3 regions of the Candidatus Pelagibacter sp. PS_40 genome follow, and region 3 is predicted to be linked to each of the others. Evidence: riboswitches for the same ligand, from Rfam matches in the RefSeq annotation. Region 3 holds a riboswitch; each other region holds the start of a gene.
What was found. A riboswitch is a leader RNA that binds a small molecule or an ion and turns the genes downstream of it on or off. The one in region 3 is predicted to bind S-adenosylmethionine.
Positions count from the first base shown of each region.

Region 1: linked by a shared signal. The riboswitch ahead of AC5SLW_RS01795 (homocysteine S-methyltransferase family protein) and the one ahead of AC5SLW_RS03840 (homocysteine S-methyltransferase family protein) in region 3 are both predicted to bind S-adenosylmethionine.
Region 2: linked by a shared signal. The riboswitch ahead of AC5SLW_RS03095 (O-acetylhomoserine aminocarboxypropyltransferase/cysteine synthase family protein) and the one ahead of AC5SLW_RS03840 (homocysteine S-methyltransferase family protein) in region 3 are both predicted to bind S-adenosylmethionine.

Region 1 covers NZ_CM182064.1:335,916-346,082, forward strand. The annotation lists gene glnA (type I glutamate--ammonia ligase) at 1-634, opposite strand, end outside; gene AC5SLW_RS01785 (YbaK/EbsC family protein) at 781-1,260, shown strand; gene AC5SLW_RS01790 (DMT family transporter) at 1,257-2,144, shown strand; gene AC5SLW_RS01795 (homocysteine S-methyltransferase family protein) at 2,137-3,045, opposite strand; SAM riboswitch class V at 3,055-3,118, opposite strand; gene AC5SLW_RS01800 (2OG-Fe(II) oxygenase family protein) at 3,207-3,797, opposite strand; gene AC5SLW_RS01805 (sulfite exporter TauE/SafE family protein) at 3,827-4,573, opposite strand; gene AC5SLW_RS01810 (molybdenum cofactor synthesis domain-containing protein) at 4,592-5,092, shown strand; gene AC5SLW_RS01815 (DUF1244 domain-containing protein) at 5,093-5,338, opposite strand; gene adh (aldehyde dehydrogenase) at 5,650-7,200, shown strand; gene AC5SLW_RS01825 (DUF779 domain-containing protein) at 7,246-7,593, shown strand; gene msrQ (protein-methionine-sulfoxide reductase heme-binding subunit MsrQ) at 7,594-8,163, opposite strand; gene msrP (protein-methionine-sulfoxide reductase catalytic subunit MsrP) at 8,188-9,093, opposite strand; gene AC5SLW_RS01840 (molybdopterin synthase catalytic subunit) at 9,080-9,532, opposite strand; gene AC5SLW_RS01845 (hypothetical protein) at 9,532-9,801, opposite strand; gene moaC (cyclic pyranopterin monophosphate synthase MoaC) at 9,804-10,167, opposite strand, start outside.
Region 2 covers NZ_CM182064.1:594,825-604,991, forward strand. The annotation lists gene AC5SLW_RS03070 (homoserine dehydrogenase) at 1-134, opposite strand, end outside; gene AC5SLW_RS03075 (hypothetical protein) at 135-359, opposite strand; gene argC (N-acetyl-gamma-glutamyl-phosphate reductase) at 356-1,378, opposite strand; gene rpsI (30S ribosomal protein S9) at 1,413-1,862, opposite strand; gene rplM (50S ribosomal protein L13) at 1,864-2,325, opposite strand; SAM riboswitch class V at 2,465-2,533, shown strand; gene AC5SLW_RS03095 (O-acetylhomoserine aminocarboxypropyltransferase/cysteine synthase family protein) at 2,538-3,866, shown strand; gene AC5SLW_RS03100 (COX15/CtaA family protein) at 3,859-4,869, opposite strand; gene AC5SLW_RS03105 (chorismate mutase) at 4,912-5,202, shown strand; gene AC5SLW_RS03110 (50S ribosomal protein L33) at 5,205-5,396, opposite strand; gene AC5SLW_RS03115 (MerR family transcriptional regulator) at 5,398-5,775, opposite strand; gene AC5SLW_RS03120 (integration host factor subunit alpha) at 5,765-6,067, opposite strand; gene plsX (phosphate acyltransferase PlsX) at 6,067-7,068, opposite strand; gene rpmF (50S ribosomal protein L32) at 7,083-7,265, opposite strand; gene AC5SLW_RS03135 (ubiquinol-cytochrome C chaperone family protein) at 7,273-7,740, opposite strand; gene bamE (outer membrane protein assembly factor BamE domain-containing protein) at 7,739-8,203, shown strand; gene AC5SLW_RS03145 (sodium-translocating pyrophosphatase) at 8,211-10,167, opposite strand, start outside.
Region 3 covers NZ_CM182064.1:718,315-728,481, forward strand. The annotation lists gene AC5SLW_RS03810 (outer membrane beta-barrel protein) at 17-607, opposite strand; gene AC5SLW_RS03815 (hypothetical protein) at 770-1,126, shown strand; gene AC5SLW_RS03820 (aminotransferase class IV) at 1,267-2,172, opposite strand; gene AC5SLW_RS03825 (hypothetical protein) at 2,265-2,450, opposite strand; gene AC5SLW_RS03830 (NAD(P)/FAD-dependent oxidoreductase) at 2,476-3,819, opposite strand; gene AC5SLW_RS03835 (OsmC family protein) at 3,937-4,488, opposite strand; SAM riboswitch class V at 4,493-4,557, opposite strand; gene AC5SLW_RS03840 (homocysteine S-methyltransferase family protein) at 4,561-5,622, opposite strand; SAM riboswitch class V at 5,690-5,754, opposite strand; gene AC5SLW_RS03845 (DUF1737 domain-containing protein) at 6,050-6,256, opposite strand; gene AC5SLW_RS03850 (hypothetical protein) at 6,698-7,663, shown strand; gene AC5SLW_RS03855 (DUF1737 domain-containing protein) at 7,761-7,832, opposite strand; gene AC5SLW_RS03860 (hypothetical protein) at 7,845-8,192, opposite strand; gene AC5SLW_RS03865 (NADP-dependent oxidoreductase) at 8,326-9,249, shown strand; gene AC5SLW_RS03870 (hypothetical protein) at 9,366-9,530, opposite strand; gene AC5SLW_RS03875 (hypothetical protein) at 9,527-9,709, opposite strand; gene AC5SLW_RS03880 (DUF4396 domain-containing protein) at 9,717-10,154, opposite strand; gene AC5SLW_RS03885 (c-type cytochrome) at 10,160-10,167, opposite strand, start outside.

The DNA of each region.
Region 1 (10,167 bases), 380 kb from region 3:
GGTGATGTTTTTCAACTTTGATACCTACTTCTTTTAAACTTTTTAAGTATTCACCTCTCATATCTTGTTCACTATCAACTGGAGGGACTGGAAAGTAACCACCTTTTACTGGAGGTCTATGACCCATATTTCCATTTGCATACTCTGTTCCAGAATTATAAGGACCTTCTTTACTATCTATTTTAAAACCAGTGTTGTTTGGATCATTATTAATTCTAACATCATCAAAAACAAAAAATTCAGGTTCAGGACCAAAAAAAGCTTTATCACCAATGCCAGATTTTTTTAAATATGCTTCTGCCTTTTTAGCTGTTCCTCTTGGGTCTCTCTCATAAAGAGATCTTTTAACAGCATCTAAAATATCACAAAAAAGGATTAGAGTATTATGAGATGTAAAAGGGTCCATAATCATTCTAGAAGTATCAGGTATTAAAATCATGTCAGACTCGTTAATTGCCTTCCAACCAGCAATAGATGAACCATCAAAAAATACACCTTCATTTAACATTTCTTCATCAACGATAGTGTGATCCATTGTTAAATGTTGAAGTTTTCCTCGAGGGTCAGTAAATCTTAAATCAACAAATTCAACTTCTTTTTCCTTCATGAATTTTAGAACATTGGCAGCAGTCATAGTTTCTCCTTTTTTAAATTTTGTGGTCAATTAATAACAAATGTTTCTTTAATAATATTGCTTGAATAATAAATATCACCTATGCGTTTTTTACATATGAATTACAACATTATTTGTTAAATTATCAATCAATTATTAGTTGAAATATGAGCTTATTAGATAAAGAACCTGTTAAAAGAGCTGAAAAATTTCTTAAAAACTTTGACCAATCCTTAGAGGTAATAGTTTTAGAAAATTCAGCAAGAACAGCACAGGATGCAGCAACAGCTTTAGCTTGTGATGTAGGTGCAATTGTCAAAAGCTTATTATTTAAAGCGGAAAATACTTTTATATTATGCTTAGTAGCAGGCGATAAGAGGTGTTCATTAAATAAACTAAAAAAAGTTAAAGATAAAAAAGATATTTCAATGGCATCACCAGAAGAAGTTAAGACACAAACGGGCTATACAATAGGGGGTGTCTCACCTGTTGGGCATTTAGAGAGAATTGAAATTATAATAGACAATTCTTTAGAAAGGTTTAATGAATTGTTTGCTGCAGCAGGACATCCAAACTGTGTATTTAAAACAAACTATAACGATATTCAAAAGATTACGAATGGAAAAGTTGAAGATATAATTGAATGAGACAACCTAGATTAATTGATTATACATTATTAGTAGTTTTAGCTTTAATATGGGCATCAGCTTTTTTTAATATCAAAATTGCAACAGAATCTTTTGGACCAATTACAATTGCATTCTTGAGAGTTTTTTTTGGATCAATTCCAGTATTATTATTATGCTTTTATAAAAAAATTAAGATTGAAGCATTTTCCAAAGATTGGTATTGGTTTGCTATAATAGGATTTGTCAATTTGGTATTACCTTTTTTCTTAATAGCTTACGGTGTGAAATCTGTACAAAGTAATTTGGCAGCAATCTTAATGTCAACAACACCCTTGAGCTCAACAATATTGGGTCACTTTTATACAAAAAATGAAAAGTTCAATTTAGTTAAAACTTTTGGAATACTAATTGGTTTTTCAGGAATTATTTATTTGTTTTCAGATAATCTATTAATAAATGATAGTAATTTTATTTCTGCGTTATTAATATTACTTGGGTCAACTTGTTATGTTATTGGAGGAGTTTTAACTCTTAAAATTAGTAAGAAAAAGAATGAAAATGTAACAGGCTCTATATTAATTTGGGCTGTCCTAATCTTAATACCATTTGTTTATTTTATTGAAAAACCATGGAACTCGGTTCCAAGCGTTGAATCTACAATATCAGTAGTTTATCTAGGAATGGTTTCAACAGGTGTTGCTTGGTTGCTAAGATTTAAAATTCTAAAAGATAATGGTCTTATATTTCAATCACAAGTCTCTTACTTAATTCCAATATTCGGTACTATATTGAGTTATATTTTTTTAAAAGAAATAATAACACCTAAAATTTTATTATCTTTATTAGCAGTCGTTGTTGGAATTTACTTTGTTAAAAAAGCAGATCAAAAAAAGACTACTTAAACTGAACCATTTCTTTAATATGAGAAGGTCTCGTTTCGCAACATCCACCTAAAATAGTAGCACCAGCATTTTTAAATTTTTTAACAAAATTTGCCATCAATTCAGGTGTTAAATCTTTTCTTTGACCCAAAAATTCATTTGGGTTACCAGTTTTACTGACATTATAACTATTAGTATAACCATCTTTAGGATTAGTTGTCACAAAAGCATTAAGCTTAAATCCAAATGGAACACCTAAATTTTTTACTTCTTCTAAATTTTCATAAAAGTTTTCAGGAGAAACACAGGATAAAATTAATCCTAGTAAATTATTATGATTAATATTGTTAATAATATCTGATATTTTTTCACCACTTGGAAGATTTATTCCCTCAGAAATGTGAGCACCTATTAAGTATGGCTTATTAAATTCTTCAATTGCTTCAATTGCTAATTTAAACTCTTTTACACTAGATAAAACATCTAAGTAAAAAAAATCAATATAAGGATCTAATAATTTTGCTTGATCATAAAAGTTTTGCTTAATTTCATCATCTGGTCTTGTATCTTCTTCGTATGTTAAATATTGAGGTGGAAGACCGCCTGCAATTAACACATTAGGATATTGTTCTTTAGCTTTCTTAGCTATTTCACCAGCTTTTTTGTTTAAGTATTCAAACTTATCTTCAATTTTATTATCACGTAATCTTATTCGTCTTGTAGTAAAGGTTGCTGTAACAATAACTTCAGCACCCGCTTTAATAAAGTCTAAATGTGTGTCTAGTAAGAGTTGATGGTATTCTTCTTTTAAAACAGCATTTGCACTCCACAATGTGCCGTTTGGCTTCATACCACGAGCTAACAATTCTTGTCCCATACCACCATCTAAAATTCGTGTTGTTTTAAAAAAATTAATATCCATTTTTATTCCTTACTTTTTTAGTGCTTTAGCTCTATGCCAGGTGCACAATACAGTTCAACTACCTTTACCAATTATATAATGATTTCCTTTTTAGCAGTTAGTACCTGCAATATGGATCAAATCGGTAGAATATTTATATATCTATTAGACTGATTAGTAAATCACTTCTTGAATAATATTTTAGCATTAAATGAGAAGGATCTTCTCTCACCATCAACGTTAAATGGATAAGCTGTGTGCATTAAATAATTTGGAAAAATCAATAGGTCTCCTAATTTAGGGTTTAAATTATAGATACTTTTACTTAAAAAGTTTTTTTGACCATTAATAAAATCAATAGTTCCATTAGTTTTAATCTTTTTATTCTTAACTAATTTATTTTGATTCATATCTTTTGGGATTTTAAGATAGCCAACACCTGACAGTTTTCCTTCATGATAATGAATTGGGTTATATTCATTTTTTAATTGCCTAACTACCCATAGATTTATTATCTTAATTTCTTTAATTTTTTTAACGCCTGACTTATCAAGGTAAACTTTAATATTTTTTATTAATTCTTTAGACAAACTCTTATTAATTAATGTTTTAGGTATTTTAATTTCATTCTTAATTTGACTTGCAAGTTTAGAGCTATAATCATTTTTTTTAGATAATTGAGACTTATCAATGTGATTATTTAATATAGTAATAATTTTTTTGGATAACTTTGTTTTTCCTATAGTGGGTCCAAATGCTCTAAATGTTTTCATAATCTTTCTATAATAATTTAATACTTCTGTTATGCAAACAACTTCAGTCCCATTCGAATAGCGACAAATATGACAAGTCCTGATGTCACTAGAGCTAATATTCTTGCAGGAAAAATTTTAAGATTTAAATAGTTTCCAAGCTGGCCGCCTATTAAAACAAAAAAAAATAATGGCCAATAATCATAAATTCCATTTATTGTTGATGCCTTTGTAAATTGGCCAGCAAGTCCTGATAAAGAATTAATCAGTATGAATAATGATGCTGCTGTTGCAATGTTTTTTGCTTTATCTACTCTAATTAATAACAATATAGGGCTTAAGAAAATTCCACCACCAATTCCAACTACACCAGACACAAATCCAATAGATGCACCAATTAATATTGATAATATTTTTGGTATCTTTTTATAAACTTCAATTTTTTGATCAAAAGATTGAAATTTCATGAGAAGTAGAACTCCTGCTAGTGCTAAGACTAAAAAAAGTAAAATTTCAAAAATTTCTTTATCTACTGATAAAGATCCTCCTATGAATGCAAGTGGCACAGATGATATCAAATATGGGGTAAGGATCTTAAAATTGATATTTCCAGCTTTAATATAATTTATACAATTTCCTGATACGACAATAATATTACAAAAGAGAGCAATTACAGGAAAGATCAAGTAAGGAATATCCCAAATTAATAGAAGGGCTAGATAGGTAGAGCCACCACCAAAGCCAACACTTGAATATAAAGTTGCTGTTAGAAGAAATAAAAATGATAATATAATCATGAAAATTATTTTAAATTTATGATTGTAAATATAGCACTTTTAACTGTTACGGACACCAGAACTTTTGAGAACGATAAGTCTGGTGCGATCTTAGTAAAAAAAATAGAGGAGGCTAAACATAAATTAATAGATAGAAAAATTTGTAAAGATAACAAAGATGACATTATTAAAATCCTTAAAGATTGGATTAATCAATCTGAAATAGATGTTGTAATTACAACAGGGGGCACTGGGCTTACAGGTCGAGATATTACACCAGAGGCAGTAAACGAGATAGCTGACAAACATATACCAGGTTTTGGAGAGGTGTTTAGAACAATAAGTTTAAAAACAGTTGGTACATCGACCATTCAATCTAGGGCTTGTGCAGTACTAGCTAATGGCAAATATGTATTTGCTTTGCCAGGTTCTTCAGGGGGAGTAACGGATGCCTGGGATGGAATTTTAAAACATCAGTTAGATATAAATCATAAACCTTGTAATTTTGTAGAACTATTTCCAAGACTTAAGGAAAAATAATTATTTTTGATATTTTTCTTTCCACTCAGAATAAGGCATACCATAAACATGCTCACGTGCATCTAAGTCTGAAATTTCAATACCTTTTTTCTCTGCTTCTTCTCGATACCATTTTGATAAACAGTTTCTGCAAAAGCCAGCAAGGTTCATAATATCTATATTTTGAACATCTTTTCGTTTATCTAGATGTTTGAGCAATCTTTCAAATGTAGCAGACTGTAATTCTTTTTTTATATCATTATCCATAACTAAATTATTAGACACATTTCAATTAAGCACAAGATGTAGACTATATTCAATCTTAAGTAGAAAATAATAATATAATTAATGGATCTTCAGATCAATTTTTGTTTAGTTAATTAATGGCTACAAAAAAGAAAAAAACAGCCAAAAAATCTAAAAGTAAGACCAAAAAAAAAATTAAGAAAAACTTGGTCAAGCAATCACCTAAAAATACTAAAAAAGTTAAAAAGAAAAAAGGTGTGGCTAAAGAGAAGTTACTTAAGCCAATAAAAAAAAATAAGCTTAAGAATATTAATAAAAGAGAGAGGGTAAAAATGAGCACAGAAACAGTAAAAGGTGGACGATCTCCATTACTAGATACGTCTCACTTAAAAGTTAAATTTCCATTTAAAGAACAATATGGAAATTTTATAGGTGGCAAATTCGTTAAACCAAAATCAGGAAAATATTTTGATAACGTAAGTCCAATTAATAATGATGTTATATGTTCCGTTCCAAGATCAGATGCAAAAGATGTTGAGGCTGCATTAGATGCAGCACACGCTGCCTTTCCTACTTGGGGAGTTACATCAATAACTGAAAGATCTAACATACTACTTAAAATAGCTGATGTTATTGAAAAAAATCTTGAACTATTAGCTACTGCTGAATGTTTAGATAATGGAAAACCAATTAGAGAGTGTATGGCAGCTGACTTACCATTAGTTGTTGATCATTGGAGATATTTTGCTGGAGTAATCAGAGCAGAAGAAGGTTCGGTTTCAGAGATAAGTAATAGTGAATATTCTTATCATATACCTGAACCACTTGGTGTAGTTGGACAGATTATACCATGGAACTTTCCATTATTAATGGCAACATGGAAACTTGCACCAGCACTTGCTGCAGGTAACTGTGTAGTTTTAAAACCAGCTGAACAAACACCAGCATCAATCTTACTATTAATGGAACTTATTGGAGACTTATTGCCTCCAGGAGTTGTTAATGTTGTAAGCGGTTTTGGTCTTGAAGCAGGTAAACCATTAGCTTCATCTAAAAGAATTAGAAAGATTGCTTTTACAGGTGAGACTACAACTGGACGTTTGATCATGCAATATGCATCACAAAACTTAATTCCAATAACTTTAGAATTAGGTGGAAAATCTCCAAATGTTTTCTTTGAAGATGTTATGGATCAAGACGATGATTTCTTTGATAAATGTCTTGAAGGTTTTGCAATGTTTACCCTTAATCAGGGGGAGGTTTGTACTTGTCCTAGTAGAGTATTAATCCAAGAATCTATCTATGATAAATTTATGGAAAGAGCAGTTGCTAGAACGAAAGCAGTCAAGCAGGACAATCCTCTAAAAATGGAAACTATGATTGGTGCTCAAGTATCATTAGAACAAATGGAAAAAATAAAATCTTACTTAGATTTAGGTAAGAAAGAAGGTGCCAAAGTTCTATGTGGTGGTGAAGTTGCTAACTTAAACAGTGGTTTGGAAAAAGGAAATTATATCCAGCCTACTATTTTTGAAGGTAATAACTCTATGAGAGTTTTCCAAGAAGAAATTTTTGGACCAGTTGTATCTGTTACTAAATTTAAAGATGAAGCTCATGCATTAGAAATAGCTAATGATACTCTTTATGGTTTAGGAGCAGGTGTTTGGACTAGAAATGGGAATATTGCTTATAGAATGGGAAGAGGAATCCAGGCTGGTAGAGTTTGGACTAACTGTTACCATGCTTATCCAGCTCATGCTGCTTTTGGAGGTTATAAACAATCTGGAATCGGTAGAGAAACACATAAAATGATGCTTAATCATTATAGACAGGTGAAAAACTTACACGTGTCGTACAGTGAGAAAAAATTAGGCTTCTTTTAACAGATATATTATAATGGCCTGTATTAAACTACAGGCCATATAACTATGAAAGTTTCCGCAACCCCTTCAGCTTTAGAACTAATTGAAGATCTAAAGAAAGATCATGGTAAAGAATTGCTCTTTCACCAATCTGGTGGATGTTGTGATGGAAGTGCTCCAATGTGTTACCCTGTTAAAGAATTTTTAGTAAGTGATGATGATGTTTTAGTTGGAAAAATTGGTGGTATTCCTTTTTACATAAGTGAAACTCAACATGAAGCATGGAAAAATACAGATTTAATTATTGATTGCATTCAAGGTATGGGTGGAATGTTTTCTTTAGACAATGGAACTGGCAGAAGATTTTTAACAAGATCTGAGATTTGCGTTCCTGAAAAAAAATCAATTAATTAATTAATTAAATTTCATTTTAACTCTTAGTGTAAGTAAAATTACTATAATAATAAGATAAATCAAAGGTTCAACTGTAACTACTTTAACTAACCATAAGTAGTGAATAATTCCTAATAAAGAAATTATATAAACAAGCTTGTGTAGTTTTTTCCATTTATCTCTCAACAACCTTATCATTCGTTTAGATGAAGTAAGAGCAAGTGGCACTAATAAAAGCCAAGCTAAAAATCCAGCAAATATAAATTTCTTTTTTATAATATCATCACCAATACTAGACCAATCAAAACGATAATCTATGCCAACATATGTCATCATGTGTGCTGATGCATAAAAAAAAACAAACAACCCAAACATTCTCCTATAGCTAATCCAAAAATTTAATTTAGTAAATTTTTGTAAAGGAGTCATTGCAAGAGTTATTATGATAAAACGAAGTGTCCACTCACCAGTTACATGTGTTATTTTTTTCACAGGTTCTGGACCTAATTGATTAAAAATAATTTGATAAACAATGATTAATATTGGCAGTAAACAAAAAAAGAAAATTGGTATTTTTATATATTTCTGCATGTTTTATAAAACAAATTTATGTATCTAAAAGTTTTTCTTTAAATCCATACCTGAATATAAATGTGCAACTTCATCACCATACCCATTAAACATTTCAGTCTCAATTCTAGGAGTTAAAATTCCCTCACCTATGACACGTTCTGTGGCTTGTGACCACCTAGGATGTGATACGTTCGGATTAACATTTGAGTAAAACCCATATTCTCTTGGAGACGATCTCATCCAAGATGATGTGGGTATATTTTCAACTAATTTTATTTTAACAATTGCTTTTGCACTTTTAAAACCATACTTCCAAGGAACAAAAATTCTTAATGGAGCTCCATTTTGATTAGGCAATGTTTTTCCATAAACCCCTGTAACAACTGTTGTTATGGGATGCATCGCCTCATCAATTCTTAGACCTTCTCTATATGGCCAATTTAGAACAGGGTATCTTTGACCTTTCATTTGCTCAGGATCATAGACACTTTCAAACTCAACAAACTTTGCTGTATTCTTTATTGATACTTTATTAAGTAACTTACTTAGAGAAAATCCCATCCAAGGAATAACCATTGACCAACCCTCAACACACCTTAGTTTGTAGATTCTTTCTTCCGAAGGAAATAAAGAAATTATTTCTTCAGCTGAAATCGTAACTGGATTTTCTACTTCCCCTTCAATAGTTACACTCCAAGGTTTAGTAATAAATTCTTGTGAATTTCTATAAGGATCACTTTTACTGGTACCAAATTCATAATAATTGTTATACGTCGTAATATCTTCATATGATGTTAGCTTAGTTTTATTTTGTGAATAAGCATTGTTTAAGAATGGTATACTGCTCAAAGATATTGAACCAACACCAAGCCCAATTGATTTAATAAATTTTCTTCTTTTATTGTAAATTAATTCTGGTGTAATTTCTGAATGTTTATATTTTTTCATTTTTAATAGGATTACCTTTTAACCATTCACTTTCATCATTTTTATAATGTTCTTTTTTCCAAATAGGTGATCTTTTTTTGATTTCTTCAATTATAAACCTAGATAATACGTAAGCTTCATCTCTATGTTTGCAGGCAACTGCGATAATTATACTAGTTTCTCCAAGCGCCACATAGCCCTTTATATGCTCTATAAAGACTGCTTTATCTATAATTTTAAGTTTTTCTGTAGTCTCTTTATAAATTTCTTCAAAACTTTTTAGCACTAGTTCGTCATGACTATCATAAGTTATACCAGTAACTTCTTTATTTTCATTAATATTTCTTACATTTCCTGTAAAAATAATTGATGCACCATATGAGCAGGATTTTATAAATGCCTCTGCTTCAGAAGTTTTTATTTTATTTTTTTCAATATCTATAATTTTTGCATGTAACATCAGCCACCACCTATTGGAGGTATAATCCCAATTTTTTGATCTTTTGTAATTTTAAAATTATCATTAACAATATTATTATCTTCAGAGCAAAAAGCAGAGCTTTTAACTATTTTTATAAAATCTTCATTACCTTTAAAATTAATATCCAAGTAATTGATGATTTCTCTTCTTAAATCTTTGATTTCAATTTTTTCTTTAATATTAAATTCTAAGTAATCTTTATTGCTAAAATCTCTACTTGCTCCAAATAACTCAAGTTTAACTTTCATGTTTAAAAAATATCTTTTAAAAACTCTGGTAGTCCATCAGGATTGATCCATAGACCACTTTTTCCACCTTCTTTAATTAATAATTTCACATTATCAATTCTAAGATGTGGGTTTACAATTTTACTAAGATCATAGATTGTAATTAATGCAGCATTAACTCCCATAATAGCTTCCATTTCAACACCAGTTTTTGCAACAGCTGACACAACACAAAAAACCTCTAAAGAGCTATCATCTTCATGCATAATAATTTTTGTTGCAGTATGATCTATTGGAAGTGGGTGACATAATGGAATTAATTCACTAGTTTTTTTAACACCTAAAATTGCTGAAACTTCAGCTAAAGTGATCGGATCACCTTTAGGC
Region 2 (10,167 bases), 120 kb from region 3:
GCTGAAATAGCTACTATGTTAATCTTTTTTCCTGTCTTAAGTTCAATATCTTTTTTTTTAGTATTAAGCTCATTTAACAAATAAATACCAACTTGTCCTAGACCAACTACAGCAATGTTTATTAAATTTTTCATCTATTGGTTAATATCTGGGTATTCTGCATTTTCTGAATAATCTTTAAGAAAGAGGTTAAATTCATCAAAAGTCATAGATTTGTAATCACCTGTTTTTTTTAATATTTGAGAAAGTTTTTTGTCATCATTAGACTTTTTAATAGGATCTTCATTCCAATAAGTAGACTCTTTGTTTAATGAGCACGAAGTTAAAAATACAATTAAAGATAAAAATAAGTATTTCAAATTAATCCTTTTGTTTCATTAAAACCATATTTGATATTCATATTTTGTATTGCTTGACCTGCCCCACCTTTAATCAAATTATCAATAACAGATAAAATAATAACTCTATTTTTATACTTAGTTTTACAAATTACTATAGAGCAATTATTTGTGTTAATTACGTCATTTGTACTTAACAATGAATTTGTTTTTAAAATTTTAACGAATCTGTTTTTTGAATATTGACTCTTTAAAGTGTTTTCTAAATTTTTAATACCTACACCTTTGTTAAGGTCTAAGTAAATAGTACTAAGTATCCCTCTAAACATTGGTGTTAAATGGGGTGTGAATGTAAAAGAAAATTTCTTTTTAGTGTAGTTTTCGATTTCTTGTTGAATTTCAGAGTTATGTCTATGGAAACCCACACCATAAGCGCTTAAAGATTCATAAAGATTTTTATCCTTATATTTTTTATGTACACCTCTTCCAGCACCAGAGTAACCAGATTTTGAATCTATAATAACATTATCTGTTTTTATTAAATTTTTCTTAACTAATGGAATAAGTGGTAAAAGTATTGATGTTGGGTAGCAACCTGGGCATCCAATAATATTAAATTTCTTTAATTTGTCACCATTGATTTCAGGTAATGAATAAATTGATTTTTTAATATTTTTGACAGATCTGTGTTTTTGTTTGTACCATTTTAGATAATTTGATGCTTTATTAAGTCTAAAGTCTGCAGCTAAATCAATTAATATATTGTGTTTTAATAAATCATTTGAAATATCTTGTGCTTCACCATTAGGTAGAGCTGTAAAAACAAGGTCTATGTTTTTTAAAAGTTCTTTATTGTATCTAATAATTTTAGGTAATTTTTTTGAACTTAATGATTTTTCATAACTAGAAATATTTTTTCCAACAGACGTATTACCACAAAGATATTTAATATTAACATTGCTGTGTTTAACTAATAATTTAATTAATTGAACACCAATATAACCAGTTGATCCAGCAACTAAAACATTAAGCTTAGGCATTTTTTTATTATAACAGTTTAGAGTTAAAAAAGAATTATCTTTTCGAGAATTGGAAGCTTCTTCTTGCTTTTCTACGACCTGGTTTTTTTCTTTCAACCGATCTAGAGTCTCTAGTATTAAGCTTTTCTGTCTTAAGTACTGCTCTATTCTCTGAATCAAATAAGATTAATGCTTTAGCAATACCATGAACCATTGCACCAGCTTGACCTGTGTGACCACCACCTGCTACGCTACATCTTACATCATAATCAGTTGCTTGGTTTATAATCTCAAATGGTCTTGTGATTTGCATTTTGTGACTTCCACTAGTGAAATACTCATCCATAGTTCTGCCATTAACGTAAATTTTGCCTGTACCTTTTTTCACCCAAATTTTTGCAATAGATTTTTTTCTTCTACCAGTTGCGTATTTACTATCTTTAAAATCTAATTTAATTTTAGGTTTTTTTGTAGATACTTTATTTGGTGTAGCTGCTGTTACCATATTAATTTCTTATTAAATTTTTACTGTTTAATTTACCTAGGTCTAAAAGTTTTGGGTTTTGTGCTGCATGAGGGTGTTCTTCACCAGCATAAATTTTTACTTTAGTTAACTGTTTTCTTCCTAGAACTCCCCCAGGTAACATTCTTTTAATAGCTAATTTTAATGTCTCGCCAGGTTTATTTTTTTCTAATAATTTTTCAGGAGTAATTTCTTTAATTCCACCTGGGTGACCAGTATGTCTATAATATTTTTTATCTTTAAATTTTTTTCCTGTGAACTTTGCTTGTTCAACATTTTTAACAACAACAAAATCACCATCATCCATATGAGGTGTAAAAGTTGTTTTATTTTTTCCTCTAACAATCATAGCAATAATAGAAGCTAACCTGCCAACTACAGCATTTTTAGCGTCTATCTCAAACCAGTTACTGTTTAAATCACCACTTTTTAGAAATTTTGTCATTGTGCGAGGATTAATACTATTATTAGATATAATGTCAATTTTATATTTCTCTTGCAATATCTTGCTTAAATGATATTTTTATATAGCCGATTTGTTCCTATTGCAGGCTAGTTATTGCTAAAAAGGATTTTTTACCCACATTATCGGTAGGCGCATTTGAACTGTATTGTACGCCTTGCATAAAGCAAAAGTACTAAAAAAGGAGTATTAAGATGAGTACAAAAAGACAAAACCCTGAGACTATAGCTATACATGGTGGTGATTATAGAAGTGATCCAACAACCAAAGCAGTAGCAGTTCCAATTTATAGAACAACATCGTATCAATTTGATAGTACTGAACATGCTGCGAATTTGTTTGCTCTTAAGGAATTTGGAAATATTTATACAAGAATAATGAATCCAACAAATGATGCTCTTGAAAAAAGAGTTGCTTCATTAGAAGGAGGATTAGCCTGTTTAACAGTAGCATCTGGACAAACCGCATCAACTTTTGCAATTTTAAACGTTGCACAAGCCGGAGATAATATAGTCAGCTCTACGGATTTATATGGAGGTACTATTTCGTTATTCACGCATACATTAAGTAAACTTGGTATTGAAGTTAGATATGCAGACCCTTCTGACCCAAAAAACTTTGAAAAAGCTGTTGATGATAAAACTAGAGCTTTTTATGGTGAGACTTTACCAAATCCTTATTTGAGAGTTTTTCCAATTAAAGAAGTTTCTGATATTGGTAAAAAATACAATATACCATTAATAATGGACAACACAGCTGCTCCTGTAATTTGCAAACCTTTAGAACATGGTGCTGCTGTAGTAGTTTATTCATTAACAAAATATATAGGTGGTCACGGTACAGTTGTAGGTGGAGCTTTAGTTGATGGAGGTAATTTTGATTGGACAGCTGATCCCAAAAGACAACCTTTATTTAACGAACCTGACGCAAGTTACGGTGGAGCTATATGGGGAAAAGTGGTTCCAGAATTAACTGGGGCTAATGTTTCTTTTGCAGTAAGAGCGCGGGTTACATTACTAAGAGATCTTGGTTCTGCCCTATCACCTGACAATGCATTTGGAATTATTCAAGGGCTTGAAACAGTTGCTCTCAGAATGAAACAACACTGCTCAAATGCATCAAAAGTTGTTGACTATTTAAAGAAAAATAAAGAAGTAACAAGAGTAATCTATCCAACAGAACATGAAGGTAAAATTGCTGATCGTGCTAAAAAATACCTTAATGAAGGAAATGGTGGTTTAGTTGGTATTGAACTCAAAGGTGGTATTGAAGCAGGTAAGAGATTTATCGAGTCTTTAAAAATGTTTTATCATGTTGCAAATATTGGAGATGCAAGAAGTTTAGCAATTCATCCTGCAACAACAACTCATAGTCAGTTAACAGAAAAAGAATTGTTAGCCTCAGGTGTAACTCCTGGATACGTAAGATTATGTATTGGTATTGAGCATATAGATGACATTATTGAGGATTTAGACCAAGCTTTAAATAAATCTTCTAAAGGAAATTTGAAAGCAGTTAGTTAGAGTTTTTATATAATATCAAAAAATAAGAACTCAAAACTAATATTGAACCTAGCTGGTGTAGTGAAGCGTATGTAATCTCTACACCAGAAATCAAAGTTATAATTCCTAAAAAAATTTGAAACAAGATAGCAACATCAAAAAATAATACATATTTAAAATCATATTGTTTTTTAAAATAGATAAAATTTAAAATGATTATAAAAAATAAAAGCAAATATGCAGTTGATCTATGCAAAAATTGAATAATTGATGGGTTGTTAAATAATTGAGTACTAATTAAATCACCATAACTAACATCATTTGGAAAAAAACTACCATTCATATCAGGCCATGAATTATAGATAAGACCACCATCTAAACCTGATAAAAAAGCACCCAATACAATCTGCAAAACTATCAATTTAAGTATAAATAATAAAAATAAATTTGGAATTTTATTTTTAAATTTCTTAATTTTATGAATATCTAAAATATACCAAAAAATTAAACATAAAATAAATAAAGCCAAAGATAAATGAATGCTAAGTCTAAAGTGACTAACGTCATTATTTTCAATTAATCCGCTAGATACCATATACCAACCGATGAACCCCTGAAAACACACAAGGAAAAAAATCCAATAATATTTATTAGAATAATGCAGAGTTTTTTTAAAATAGAGAGTAAAGAAAAGCAAAGGCACTAAAGTAAACAAACCTACAAATCTTGCTAACAATCTATGAGCATACTCCCAATAAAAAATCACTTTAAATTCATCTAAGGACATGCCGTAGTTAATATTTTTATATTCAGGAATTTTTTTGTATTCTGTGAAATAAAAATTCCACTCATTAATATTCATAGGTGGGAGTATTCCAGTAAAAAGCTCCCAAGCTGTGATTGATAAACCAGAGTCTGTTAGTCTAGTAAGACCACCGACAGCTACCATAAGAACAATTAATGAAAATAAAGTTATTAACCACAATTTTAAATATTTTATATAGTTGTCGCTATTTACAAACATAAATTATACTTATAATAATTATCTTAATAACCAATTGAATAAATGTCGCCTACAAATAAAAAAAAACTAAATCAGATTAGAATTAAGCTTGATAAACTTGATAATGATTTACTTAAATTAATCAAAAAAAGATCTTCATTAGTCAATGAAGTGCTAAAAGTAAAAATCCATAAAAAAGAAATAATTGATCAAAAAAGGATCAATTTTATACTTAAAAAAATTAAAAAAAAATCAATACAAACTAATATTGACCCAAAAATCACTAATAGAATTTGGAAAAATATGATTTGGTCTTTTATTGATTACGAAAAAAGAAATTTTAGAAAAAAATAGTACTATTTACTGTGTGGAGGTAATTTTTTTTCCACAAACATTTCATGTTTTCTTGTAGAAGGGTTATATTTCTTTGCAGACAATTTAACTTTAGCTTTTTCACCACCTGCAGGTTTTTTAACATAATAAAAAAAAGGACTATCAGGTTTAGCCTCTGGTACTAATCTAACTTTAACGTGTGTTTTTTTTGCCATTTTATTTTAAACTTTTTATTTTTTTTATTAAATCGGAAATCTTCTTAAGTTTATTTTTTAAATTATAATCAGCATTTATAGAATTATTTGGTAATTCGTCAAGTTTTAATGATTTATCCGAATTAAGAACTTTTTTAACACCAATAATTGTCATTCCTTGATCTTTGAGTAGATATTTAACTTTTTTTAAAACCTCAATAGTATCATTATTATAATATCTTCTATTGCCATTTAAAATTTTTGGCTTAATTTGCTTAAATTCCTTCTCCCAAAATCGAATAGTATGAGTATTCAAGGTTCCTTTTTTTTTGTTTACAAGGCCAAGAATTTCAGCAACCTCACCTATTGACTTATAAGCATCACTATTTTTATGAATCATTCTTAGAATTTACCAAATCTTTAAATTCCTTAGAAGCTTTAAATAAAACAACATCTCTATTAGATATAGTTGTTTGTTCTTTTGTTTTGGGATTTCGTCCAATTCTATTTTTTTTTGCCCTTATAGAAAAAGTACCAAATTTAGAGAGCTTTAATTTTTTTTCTATTTTTAAATTGTCTACTATTGTAATTAGAAAATCATCAATTAAATTTTCAGATATATTTTTTGAAAAACCAATTTGCATATAAATTGAATTTATAAGATCTTTTTTTGTTAAGTTAGTTCTTTGCATTAACTTATGTTGTTTCTTATCTTTTCTATTAAATTTCCAGTGACAATTCTAGTACAAACACTTAATGAGTTTGAAAAACCTATATAATCTGTTCCACCATGGCTTTTAATAACAGGAGAATCTAAACCTATGAAAATTGCACCATTATAAAGTCTTGGATCTAATCTTTCTTTAAATTTTTTTAAATTTGAAATATTTAGTAAAGATGAAATTTTACCAATAATATTACCTGTCATGGCTTTCTTTAATTCACTGGTAATAAAATTTGCAGTACCTTCGGCTGTCTTCAAAGCAATATTCCCAGTAAATCCATCTGCAACGATAACATTTACATCGCCATTCATTAACTGATTACCTTCAATATAACCCTTAAACTCAAAGTCAGTGTTATTTCTTTGATTTAATTGTTGGTAAGTTTCTTTGATAGTCTCATTACCTTTAATTTCTTCAGACCCTATATTTAATAAAGCAACTTTAGCGGTATCATCAGGATATAGCGATTTAAATAACGAAGATCCCATTATAGAAAAATCAATTAAATTTTTTGGACTACATTCGATGTTAGCTCCTAAATCTAACACTACACTCATATTCTTTTTATTTGGCCATAAAGCAGAAAGAGCTGGTTTATCAATGTTTTCAATCATCTTTAGATTAAGTTTTGAAATAACAAGTAATGCTCCAGTGTTACCGGCAGAAATAACTATGTCAGATTTTTTTTCTTTAACACTTTGAATGGCTAACCACATACTAGAATTTTTTCCTCTTTTAGCTCCTTCTAAAGGACTATCAGTTCCTTTAACCAAATCTTTGGTGTGAATTATTTCAAATGAAGATGTGGGTAATTGATTGATATAATTTTGGATTTTTTCCTTATCACCAAAAATTTGATAAAAAGTATTAGTGTTACTTTTATAATGATGATTAATTCCATCAATAATTTTTTTTGGTGAATTATCTCCACCCATTGCATCAACTGCAATTTTTATTATTTTGCTCATTTAATTTTGGACTTTTATTCCTTAGGATCTAAAACTTGTCTACCTCTATACATGCCTGTTTTTAGATCTAAGTGATGAGGTAATCTGTATTCTCCAGATTTCTTGTCCTCAACAATATTGGTAGATTTGAACTTCATATTCTGAGCTCTTCTCATTCCAGTTCTTGACGGTGATTGTTTTCGTTTAGGTACAGCCATAATAAAATTAGTGCTTAACTACACCTTTTATATAAGAATTTAAAGTATTATTTTTTAAATTTAACCTATAATTTTCAAAATAATTAACCAAATACTCAATATTAGATGAATTATCTAAAAAATTTACCAAAATAGAGTTTCTAGATTCTATATCTAATTCATCCCAACTGTGAATTTTGTCGATCATTCCATAGAATAAGTTTAGATAATCTTTCATTTTTTTATTAATTGATTGATCACCATAACCAATTTCCCTGATGCTTAATTCAACTTGTCTGAAGGTAAAATCATAAATCTCTTGTAGTATTTTTTTATCATTATTTTCCTTATAAACTTTCAAAAAGAAAGCAAAATGAAGTAAAAAGAATATTAATCTATCAGAAAAAGTATCTTGGTTTTTAAAATCTTTATACAAATCTTTATTTCTAGTTAATTGAACTAAATTGTTGTAAATATTTATATAGTTTTTATCCATGAAAAAATTATTTGTATTTATTATAATATCATTATTTATTTCAGCTTGTACTTTAAAAAAAGTTGAAAAACACCACGGTGTTCATTTTTTAAATAAAAAACAAGAAAAACTTACTGTTAATCAGTCAAATAAAAACGATATTTTAAAATTATTAGGTTCACCATCAACTAAAAGTACTTTTGACAATGATTTATGGATTTATATTGAAAGAAAAACAGATAATTCATCTCTTACAAAATTTGGCAGTGAAAGAATTATTGTAAACAATGTTCTATTGTTAGAAATCAACAGTATGGGTCTTCTAAAAACGAAAGAGTTTCTAGATCTCACTAATATGCAAGAATTGAAATTTGCAGAACAAACCACTGAAAATCAATACAAGAAAAACACATTTGTATACGACTTTCTATCCAGTATGAGACAGAAAATTAACGACCCCTTAGGTAAAAGAAAAAGAAATTAATCTTTTCTTAGCCAGCAATTACAGCTAACAATAATAAAGCTACAATATTAGTAATCTTAATCATTGGGTTTACAGCAGGACCAGCAGTATCTTTGTACGGGTCTCCAACAGTGTCACCAGTTACAGCAGCTTTGTGTGCTTCAGAACCTTTTCCACCGTGATTTCCGTCTTCAATATACTTTTTTGCATTATCCCAAGCACCACCACCCGCAGTCATTGATACAGCTACAAATAAACCTGTAATAATTACACCTAACAACATTGCACCTACTGCAGCTAAAGCAGCAACTTGACCACCTATAGCTAGTATTACAAAGTATAAAACAATAGGAGAAAGAACTGGCAATAATGAAGGTATAATCATTTCTCTAATTGCAGCTAAAGTTAATAAATCTACTAATTTAGCATAATCAGGTTTTTGTTTACCCTTCATGATACCTGGATATTTTTTAAATTGTCTTCTTACTTCGACAACCACTGCACCACCTGCTCTACCAACGGCTTGCATACCCATTGATCCAAATAAATATGGAAGCATTCCACCAATTAATAACCCAACTACAACGTAAGGATTCGATAAATCAAAAGTTACAACAATTCCTTCAAGCTTTGAACCTGCTACACCTGAAAAGTGCTTGATATCCTCAACATAAGCTGCAAATAATACTAGAGCACCTAAACCTGCTGAACCTATAGCATAACCTTTAGTAACAGCTTTAGTCGTATTACCTACTGCATCTAATGCATCAGTAGTTTTTCTAACACTATTTGGTAATTTAGCCATTTCAGCAATACCGCCAGCATTATCTGTTACAGGACCATAAGCATCAAGAGCAACAACCATACCTGCTAATGCAAGCATTGTAGTTACTGAAATAGCGATACCATAAAGACCAGCGATTGAATTTGTTGCTAATATACCGGCAACAATAATTAAAGCTGGTACTGCAGTGGCTTCCATAGAAACAGCTAAGCCTTGGATAACGTTTGTTCCATGACCAGTTGTAGAAGATTTAGCAATACTTCTTACTGGTCTGTATTCAGTACCAGTGTAGTATTCAGTAATCCAAATTAATAGTCCAGTAATAACTAAACCAATTATTCCACAATAATACAAACTCATACCAGTAAAACTTTTACCATTAACAGTATATTCGCTTGCAAATCCGATTACATAATCAGTAACAGGGTATAAAATTATTAATGAAGAAACAGCAGAAACTACAAACCCTTTATATAAAGCGTTCATAACATTTTTACTTCTTCCAAGTTTAACAAAGAAAGTTCCTAAGATTGATGTTAAAATACAAGCACCACCAATAGTTAGAGGATAGATCATCATATTTATATCACCATAGAAAAATATCGAAGAAAGAACCATTGTTGCAACAATTGTTACAGCGTAAGTTTCAAATAAGTCTGCTGCCATACCAGCACAATCACCAACGTTATCTCCAACATTGTCAGCAATTACAGCTGGATTTCTAGGATCATCTTCTGGAATACCTGCTTCAACTTTACCGACTAAGTCAGCACCAACATCAGCACCTTTTGTAAAAATTCCACCACCTAATCTTGCAAAAATTGATATTAAAGAAGCACCAAAGCCTAATGCTACTAATGCATTAATAACTTCTCTGTCATCAATGCCTGCTTTTAATAAAAAATAGTAATAAACTGCGATTGCAAGTAAAGCTAATCCAGCAACTAACATTCCAGTTACAGCACCTGATTTAAAAGCAACAGCAAGACCGCTTGCTAAACCTTTTCTTGATGCTTCAGCAGTTCTAACGTTAGCTTGAACAGAAACTAACATTCCAACATAACCGGCTATACCTGATAATGTAGCGCCAATAAAATAACCTAAACCAACTAATGGACTGAACACAAAGAAAATAATGACTAAAACAACAACTCCAACCACGGCAATTGTTTTATATTGTCTTGCTAAATAAGCCTTAGCA
Region 3 (10,167 bases):
TCTTTTAATTTATTTGTTAGAAATTGTAACTGAAACCAACATTAATACTGTCAACTTCTTCACCATCCAAATCATACATAGAGTAACCTACTCTACCTTTTAGATTTACTAAGTTGACTTCTAAACCAACACCATAAAACACATCTGTACCATCTTCATCAGCGTTTGCTGTTGCGGTTGTAGAAGCAATACTAAGTTCACTATCCCATTGGTGAACACCTAATTTACCATAAAGCATTACACCTTCTGATAGTTCATATTTTTGTTTAACACCAACACCCATTGAAGATGCTTTAACTGCTAAAGTCGCTGTAGCATTGAACTCATATGTAGTTCCTTCATATATAAACTGATTACCACTTACCCCTGATAAACTTGACTCACCAAAATCATTATATGAAACTTCAATATCCATTGTATCACTTATTGGCATTCCAGCGTATAAAGAATAACCATTGTCTTTTTCATCTAAAGTGGAACTAATATTTGTAATACCAGAATCTATTTCATTATTTAAGTAATCTATACCAATGTAAAACTCCTCAGATTTTACGGTCTGAAGTCCTAGTAGAGAGAAAGTAAATAACAATATTGTTAATTTTTTCATTTTTTTCCTTTAATTAATTAATTAAGTTTCTACTCTATAAAAAATAAAATAGATAAATAGAGAAACTATTACATGTAATAATTACATGTAATAACTACGTGTAAAAGAATTACCTTTAAGAATTTTATTTTATTTTTACTTAAAATTCTTTAAATTTAAATTATGAGAATTAAAACATATGCATCAGTTCTTGCAAATGATTTTGATGAAAAAAAAGGTTTACGCTCAATTAATAAATTTCGTAAAGGACCAATACATTATAAGTTATGGCTCTTAATATTGGACAACTATTTAAATAAAATAGACACCACAACAGAATCTATAATGGTTTTTTTATCTAAAAATGCTTCTAGAAAAACTATAAGCCTTATTTTAACTGAACTTGAAAATGAACAATTAATAATAAGGAAGAAAAGTATATCTGATAATCGTATTACATTAATTGAACCCACTCAACTTACAATACAAGAGTTTAATGAATGGATTAAGACCTTCAAATCAGCACTAAATAGTATTTAGGGTTAAATTAACATTTTGTTAAAATAATTTATTATTAAATATTTATATTTATTCTTTAATTATTCACTAACCAAACCTTAAATCAGGTGTCCAGTTGATGGAATGAAGACAAAGATAACTGTTTGTTTAATGTTCATTTTTTACAATATGTCATTTATAGATGTGCTCCACATAGGATCTGAATGCTTATCCCAATAGAGTTTGTGAATTTTTCTTGTAATATCCCCTACCGTTCCTTGTTTAATATTTTCCCCACTTACTTTTGTTATTGGCATTACCCCTCCTGCTGTTGAAGTTGCAAATAATTCTTTAGATGATTTTAACATTTCAATCGTTATAGATTTTTTATTAACGTTAATATTTAATTCTTTTGCTAAATCAATAACGGTTTGTCTTGTAATTCCTTCTAGTACTCCATGGTCTGGGGTATTAATTCCATTTTCATCAACAGAGAAAATATTAAAGCCTGGGCCTTCTGAGATATTATTATCCTCATCTACTAATAAAGCAGTATGATGTCCTCTCTCATAAGCATCAAGCATACCGGTGACTAAATCCATCCAATGATAATTTTTAATAGTAGGATCAACTGAACTTGGAGGAATTCTTGTTATATCGGTTAAATATACATCTAATCCTTTTTCAAAATCTTCTGGTTTAAGTATCCAACCAAAGGGTACTGCAAAAGCCATAAAACGTGGTGTCGCTTTACGAGGATCTCTAACAAAGTTTGGAGACATTCCTCTTGTTTGTATCATTTCAACATAAGAGTCTTCAAGATCAGCTTTTTTAACACAGCCTGCTAATATTTTTTTTATTTCTTCACGACTAAGTCTGCATGGCATTCTCAGTTTTTCTGTTGATTTAAAAAAACGATCAATATGTTTATCTAATTGAAAAAATCTACCCTTCCAAACATGGACAACATCATATGTGGCATCAGATCTTAGAAAACCCCAATCTAAAATAGGAATTTTAGCTTCAGAAAGTTGAATGAATTCACCGTTCATCCATGCCGATCCTTTTGGAAAAATATCACTCATCATCCAACCCTACCAATATTCAAATCAGGTGTCTAGGTGATGGAATTAGCTAACACTAAATAAGGATAAAGAGATCCTGAGAATGGGTAATATTGTTATTTAATAATCCAAAAAATGATATTTATTATATAAACCAAAATACCATAAAATAAGAACATTAGAAATTTGTCTTTTCCTGACTTTTCTTTCCAATTCAAAGTAAATAACGCAGCAGGTGATGCAACTAGTAAAATAACCCCAACAACAATTACCAATACTGATAAAATTATAAATACATTCATAAATTAGTTTTTATCATATATTTTCTTAAATATTAAATCTGTCTTTAATTGCATAAAACCACACCGCTAATCTAAAATAAAATGTTCTTAACTTAGGGAAGATAAACTTCTTAGGTAATCCTTTATAAATTTTTGAAATATCTAACTCTTTACTGTTTGATAATACTAACTTAGACAATTGTTTTCCAGTCCAAGGAGCAGCACTCACTCCAACCCCATTATAACCAAATCCATAATAAATCTCTTCATTATCAATTTTACCAATAGAGGGAGTTAATTTTTGAGATAAAGCAATTAATCCCCGCCAATTGTAATCAATATTAATATCTTTCCATTGAGGAAAAATATCTTTTAAAAATTTTTCCATTTTCTTAGACATATTTAAATTAGATTGATCACTGCCACTTAAATCCCCTCTAGTGCCAAATAAAATTCGGTTGTCAGGTAACTTTCGATAATAATATAAAAGATTTTTAGTATTAGCTATTGGGGAAAATGTTTTAAAATTATGTTGGTCAATTTCTTGCTTCGTTAAGGGTTGGGTGACAATAATATTTGAAATTACTGGTAAAATTCTTGAATTCATCTCCGGGATTAAGCCTTCTTGATAGAACCCATTTGTTGCAACGACTATTTTTTTTGAACGAATAGATCCTTCTTTCGTCCTTAAAATATAAGTGCCCTTATCTTTATCAATTTTATCCACTTTAGTGTGCTCGAAAATCTTTAGTTTTTTAGATAAAGCATATTTTGCAATGCCATTAACAAATTTAAGAGGATTGATTGCAAAACCAGGTTTATAAGAAAAAGCTCCAAATTGCTCTGTGCCACCATGGCCAATTTTATCAAAGTCTTCTTTAGAATAAATTTCAGTTTCAATACCAAACTCTTCTCTGTAAGCTTTGGCTTGTTCTTTAATATCTTTAAACTTATTTGGATGATGGGCTACAACGTAATTACTATCCCCCGTTACATCACAATCAATATTATATTCTTGTATAATATCTTTTGTATAATTTGAGCCTTCAACAGAGTTTTTAAAGAACTTTTTCGTTTCATCATTGCCGTAAATTGCTTGCATCTTTTTAAAAGACATCTTACTTGGTGGTAGAGAACAAAAACCTGCATTACGAGATGATGCCCCCCAACCTATTTTTCCAGCTTCAACTAAAATGACCTCTAAATTATGATTTTCTATTAAATTAATTGCACAGGATAAACCAGTGTACCCTCCACCTATTACAACAATTTCTGAGCTGACATCTTTATTAAGTTTATCTAGATTTAAATTTTCGCTTGAATGATCTTCCCAATAACTACTAACTGGGGTGTTAAATTGATAAATATCAGAATGATAAATATTTTTCATTAACAAGACCCTAGCACGCAATTAATACTTAATTCTAGTCAAACTTCTAATTTTTTAGGATTTGAAATGAACTTAAAAGACTTAAGCCCTATTTTCATAGGGCTTAAATTAGATTAGTTAAGCAGCACTTGCTCTTTGCTCTATGTGCTCTTTATTATTAGAACTTGAAGAAACCTTTTGAAACAATTTAATAGGAACTCCTTTTGATAAAATATCTAATACCGGGCAATGTGTATTTACCGTATCAATCAATTTATCTATTTCTGCTTTAGGTGATGAAGATTTAATATCAACAGTACCAGAGATGGATTGAAAGCCAGGTCTAGTGTTTTTATTTAAAGCTAAAAAACCCTGAAGATCTAATTCACCTTTTAATTTAACACTAACACTCTCAATATTAATACCCGCTGCTGTAGCAAATGCTTTATAGGTTATCTCCTGACACGTTGCTAACGCTGCTAATATTAACTCTACTGGGCTGGGTCCCTCATCTTTTCCACCAAAACTTTTGGGTTCATCAACAACTAATTTATGCTCTCTAAGAGTGACTACAGATTGAAGTCCTTCTTTAAGAATTGAGTTGCTTTCATATTGGACCAAAGCATTTTTGGGGTTGGCTGTAAAATCCTTCTGTAGATTACTTATTGTTTCTTTTAGATTGTTACTCATTTGTTTTCTCCTGTTTTAGTGCTTCGACATATGTCAGGCGCACAATTTAGTTAAATGCCCTTCTTAATTTATTTACGCTTTGTCTCCATATTCAGTCATATGTTTTGGAATTCTTTTATTTTTTCCATACATAAAATGATTTTCCATGTTCTCTCGATATTTACTTGCTGGAACAGTTAAACCAATAGATTCAGCAACTTCCCTAATCAACATTGGGTTTGCTCCACAACATACTCCAAGGTAATTAATACCTAAGGCATAAGCATCTTTTGCAAATTTACCTATTTCATATCTATTACAAAAGTGTGGGTCCAATGCTGTTGGAAACGTTCTTCCATGAGGTGATGGACATGCACAATTACTTCTGTCCGGTAGATTAAAAAATGTTGGGTAATCTTCACTGGTTCTATAAGGAATAGGTAAAGCTCCAACATGACATTTAACTGCTTTTCTAATTTCTTTTAAAAAAGGAAACATGGTAGCAGGTCCTCTAAAACAATTTAAACCAACAACATCAGCCCCTAATTGCTCTAGCTCTTTACAGGTATCAACAACGGATTTTCCATCTCTCATTTTATTTTCACCCATTGGAGATATGGTTAATACAGTTGGTAAACCTGTTTTTTTCATAACTTCTAAAGCTTTAAAAGCTTCTTCAGCATAATAAAAAGTTTCACCAATTAACATATCAGCACCTTCTTCAACGGCCCAACCAATCATCTCTGTAAACATTCCTTCAACTTCTTTTTGAGATTGTGGATCATTATGTTTCCAGATATTTGAATTTGAAATATTACCTGCCATCAAATTTGGTTTTGATCCTTTAGGAGTATCTAGTGCTACTTTTTTAGCAATTTTTAATGCTGAACGATTTAGTGGTTCAAGAAGTTCTTCTTTACCAATAACACGCATTTTTTCTCTGTGTCCATTATAAGTAAAGGCCTCAACTACATCAGATCCTGCGTGTTGAAATTCTCTATGTAAGTTCTCTAAAACTTCAGGATGATCTAATGACACCATTGGAACAAATTCCCCTGATGACATGTACCCACGTCTTTCTATCTCAAATAAAAAACCTTCTGCGCATATAACAGGTCCTTTATCTAATCTTTCTTTTAATTTATTTGTGCTCATTTTTTTTCCTCTTGTTTTGGAGAAAAAAGGTCACAAAATAACAAGAGGGTTAAATCCATAGGCCTCTTTTCTCCTTTTTAGTGCTTAAGCAAATGCAGGGCGCACAATATGGTTCAACTGCCCGGCTTAATTTTATGAAAGATAAAAAAAAACCACCTGTCTAAAGCGGTGGTTGAAGCGTCGCTTTAGCAGGATTTATAACGCGCTCTGCAATTTAACTTAAATCAGCGCACCTAAATATAATCAACTTTCTCTCAAACTGTCAATTGAAAAAATAAATAATAGTTAAAATTATGAGAATAATGACAATCCAAATACTAAGATTAGTTAAGAATTGCTTTAATTTAGAATTAGATTGTAGAAAAGCTGGGAGTACTAATAAGAGTATCCCTAGCATATAAACAAAGGGTAATATCTGATCTGCCATTTATATCGATGATAGCTTCATCTTTTTGGAATACTTTTTCTGAGGTGAATTTTTTATAACTGCTTGAGCACAACGCATGACCCCTCTTTTTTTATCAAAAGTCATTTTGGGTTCACCATACAATTTCCATCCATTGGATATGGCCTCCGTTACACGATGGCAAAATTCTGAAGTGTCGTCACTTGTAATAAATCTATAACCTTTCATAATCAGACCTTAACAAGTCCTAAATCGGGTGTCTATATCTAGGACGATTATTACTTAATGAAATAATAAGATTGGTTAAGAATTTTTGTAATAGAGAATCTTTTAAATACTTTTATCAATAAATTCATATAACTCATTAAGTGTTATACTTATGTTAATTATAATCCTGTATTAAATGAAATTTAAGTCATTATTCAACTAGACAAAATCATTAATTAATATAAATGATGATGAATCAACTCCTCTTAAAACTTATTATTAAATTCTCTAGCTAGATTTTAACTTCGAATAATATAAAAATTGATGAATCAACTCTCCTCAAAGTAAACTAATAAACTTATCTATAGATATATTTTTACCAACCTATTAAATCGACCTTAAGACTAAGAATCGTTCGAAATGAAAAACAATAAAAAAAACATAAAATAGGAAAATAGAAAAATGGAAATGACCTTAATATATACGATAGTAGGCTTTGCTTTAGCGGGGTACAGTGTTATTGCAAATGACTCAATTCAAACATTGGGAACTTTTATCGCGTCAAAACAAAAATGGTTTAAATGGTACACTCTTGCTAGTGCAGCATCATTTGTAATGATACTTGCTATTACTTGGGGCTGGTACAGTAATGATGGAGATATCTCTTACGGCAGACTAACAAGAATACCTTTCCAAGAAATACAATGGTATCACGCAGTGGCACCAGGAATACTTCTAGTATTAACAAGAGTAGGTATACCTGTTTCAACAACCTTCTTAGTTTTATCAGCTTTTGCATCAACGGTAGTACTTGAAAAGATGCTTATGAAAAGTGTTGTCGGCTATGGTTTAGCTGCAACGGCTGCTTATATTTGCTGGGTCGTTATTTCAAAATTTATTAATGAAAAACTAGATGAAGTTGAAGACAAATGGATTGGCTTTTGGCGTAACTCTGTTTGGGTAACTTCTGCTTGGTTATGGTGGGTTTGGTTATCTCATGATGTAGCTAACATTGCAGTTTATCTTCCAAGACAAATTGATGTTAACTTATTATTAATTGTACTAGCTTACTTTACAGCACTACTTTTTTATATCTTCTACATTCATGGTGGAACTATTCAAAAGGTTGTCTTAGAGAAAACTGGCACAAGGTACGCAAGATCAGCAACCATAATCAATATTATTTATGCTGCGGTTCTTTATTATTTTAAAGAACTTAATGACTTACCAATGTCAACAACTTGGGTGTTTGTTGGACTATTGTGTGGAAGAGAATTAGCAATCGCATCAATGAATAGTGATTATAAATTCAAATATGTGTTTCCACTAATTGGTAAAGACTTTCTTAAAATGACTATAGGATTGACGGTGTCAGTTGCAATTGTGCTTGCAATTCACTACATCATAATTCCAAATAATTGGTTTTAAGTTTTAAGACAATTAACATTTAATTATTAGCTCTAAGCATTTAATTTATTGCTTAGGGCTTAATAATTTAAGCAAAATAGTTTCAAATATTAATTATTTAAGTTGCCTCTGTAACACGATGACAAAATTCTGAAGTATCATCGTTTATAATAAATCTATAACCTTTCATCTATACTCCTTTTTAATTTTGTTTTTTATATTGTCTTCTTATGAAGATTATTATGTAAGTGAAGACAAAACCAAAGACAAATTCATCTAAAATTGATCTGTGATTACCCATACCACTTGCAAAATTCCATCTATTAGCATTAAAAAAATCAATCCCAATATCAAATGCTTCTTTACCATTAGAGGCTGAAACAAAAAGATAAACGATTATTACCAGTAAAAACCCACCCATATAAGAGGATAAAACATCTAATAAATGAGTTTTATTCTTTTTATTTTTTATAAGTTTATTTCCAGGGTTTGAAACAACAAAGCTAATAGCAAGTAGGATTAGAAAAGATATTAAGATTAACCAATACATAAAAGTATACTACTAAATCTTAAATAAAGTGTCTAGGTGATGGAATGATTGTTATTTAATAAAATATATACTACATAGCTTTCTTTATGTTTTGATATATTTTAAAAATTATTTAATTAAAAAGGAATTCACAATGAAAGCTGTCGTTTATAAAGATTATACTGCCAATATTGAAATTATTGATATTGCAAAGCCAAAACTTCAAAATAAATCTGTCCTAGTAGAAGTACATGCCGCTAGCATTAATCCGATCGATAATATTTTACATGCAGGTTATCTAAAAGAAATGCTAGAGCTTAGCTTTCCTCATATTATGGGCTATGATGTTTCAGGCAAAGTAGTCGAGGTTGGTAAAGATGTACTTAATGTCAAAGTTGGTGATGAAGTATTTGCTCGTCCCAATCAAGAAGACGCTGGCTCAATTGCTGAGTTTGCTCGTATCCAAGAAAATGAACTTGCCATTAAACCAGAAAATCTAAGCCATATAGAAGCGGCATCTGTCCCACTAGCGGGTTTAACAGCATGGCAGGCATTAGTTACGAAAGGTAATATTAAGCAAGGTGATAAAGTGTTGATCCACGCTGGTTCAGGTGGTGTTGGAACACTTGCCATCCAAATTGCAAAACATTTTGGGGCAACAGTTGCAACAACTACAAGCTCTAAAAATATTGAACTTGTTAAAAGTTTGGGAGCTGATCTAATAATTGATTATACCACTCAATCATTTGAAGATAAATTGTCTGATTATGATTTAGTCTTTGATATGATTGGGGGTGATGTACTTGCTAAGTCTTTCAAGGTTTTAAAAAAGGGAGGTACTCTGATTTCCATTAAGGGCCAAGATACTGAAGACCTTGCTAAAAAATATGGTGTAAACTTTGAATGGTTTTTCATGTCACCTGATGGAGCAATGCTAACAGAACTTGTAACATTAATTAGTCAGGGCACCATTAAAACTGTCATTGACAGCACGTATCCAATGGAACAGGCCTCAGAAGCTTTTGGAAAACTAGCAGAGGGTCGAACTAAAGGTAAGATTGTTCTTACAATTAAATAGGGTTTAGATAATCAAGCTATTAAAGCTTAAATCTTGAGCAAAGAAACTTAAAGATCAAATAGTTAAATTTACCAAGACCATAGAAATTAGGTGCAGGTTTTTTAGTCTTTAATTTTTTAGCTTTTTTCTTCTTCATAGCCAATATGGTTTTGTGTTTCGTTTGAATGTTTTAGATTATAACAATCTGTGCAAAGTAAGATCACTTCTGGTCCAGAGCTTACTTGTGTTAAGATGGCTGTATCATCTCCACACTCACTGCACCCTGATAAACGTTTCTTCATTTATGTTTATTACGGGTAATTTGATTAATTCTATCAATATAATTTTTTATCTCAGGTTTATCTTGAGCTTTATTATCTTGTTTGGGGTTTTTCTTCCTTTGGTAATAATAATAGATAGGCATAACAACAGATAAGGCAACGATAATAATTGCTAATATGATTTCAGAAGTTGTAACCATTTAATATTTAATGACAGGCTTGATTGAATTTTTTAAGTCTCCAATAATTATAAGGCCATGGTGTTAAAAATCCCGCAGTTAACATAATAGGTACCACCCACCAAGTTAGCATCGCTCCACCGGTTAAAAAATAATCCGTAGCATTCATAGAAATTTCCATACTAACCATTGAGATGAAACTCATTCCACAGGCGGTCTTTAAAGCATTAATTAATTTAAAATTTTGTCTCATTAAAATAAAAGTTTCAAGCATAATGCTGGTTAATAAACCATTTATGATTGCTAAAGTCATAATACCTAATACTGGAAAAGGAATTTTACTTAACTGAAAAAATAGTATGGTTCCAAAGTCACCAATTGCACAACCGATAACACACCACATCGTATTCTTAGCACTTTTTCGCCACGTGTGTTTACACGACCAATGAAATGTATCAGTTGCCATTTAATTTATTTAC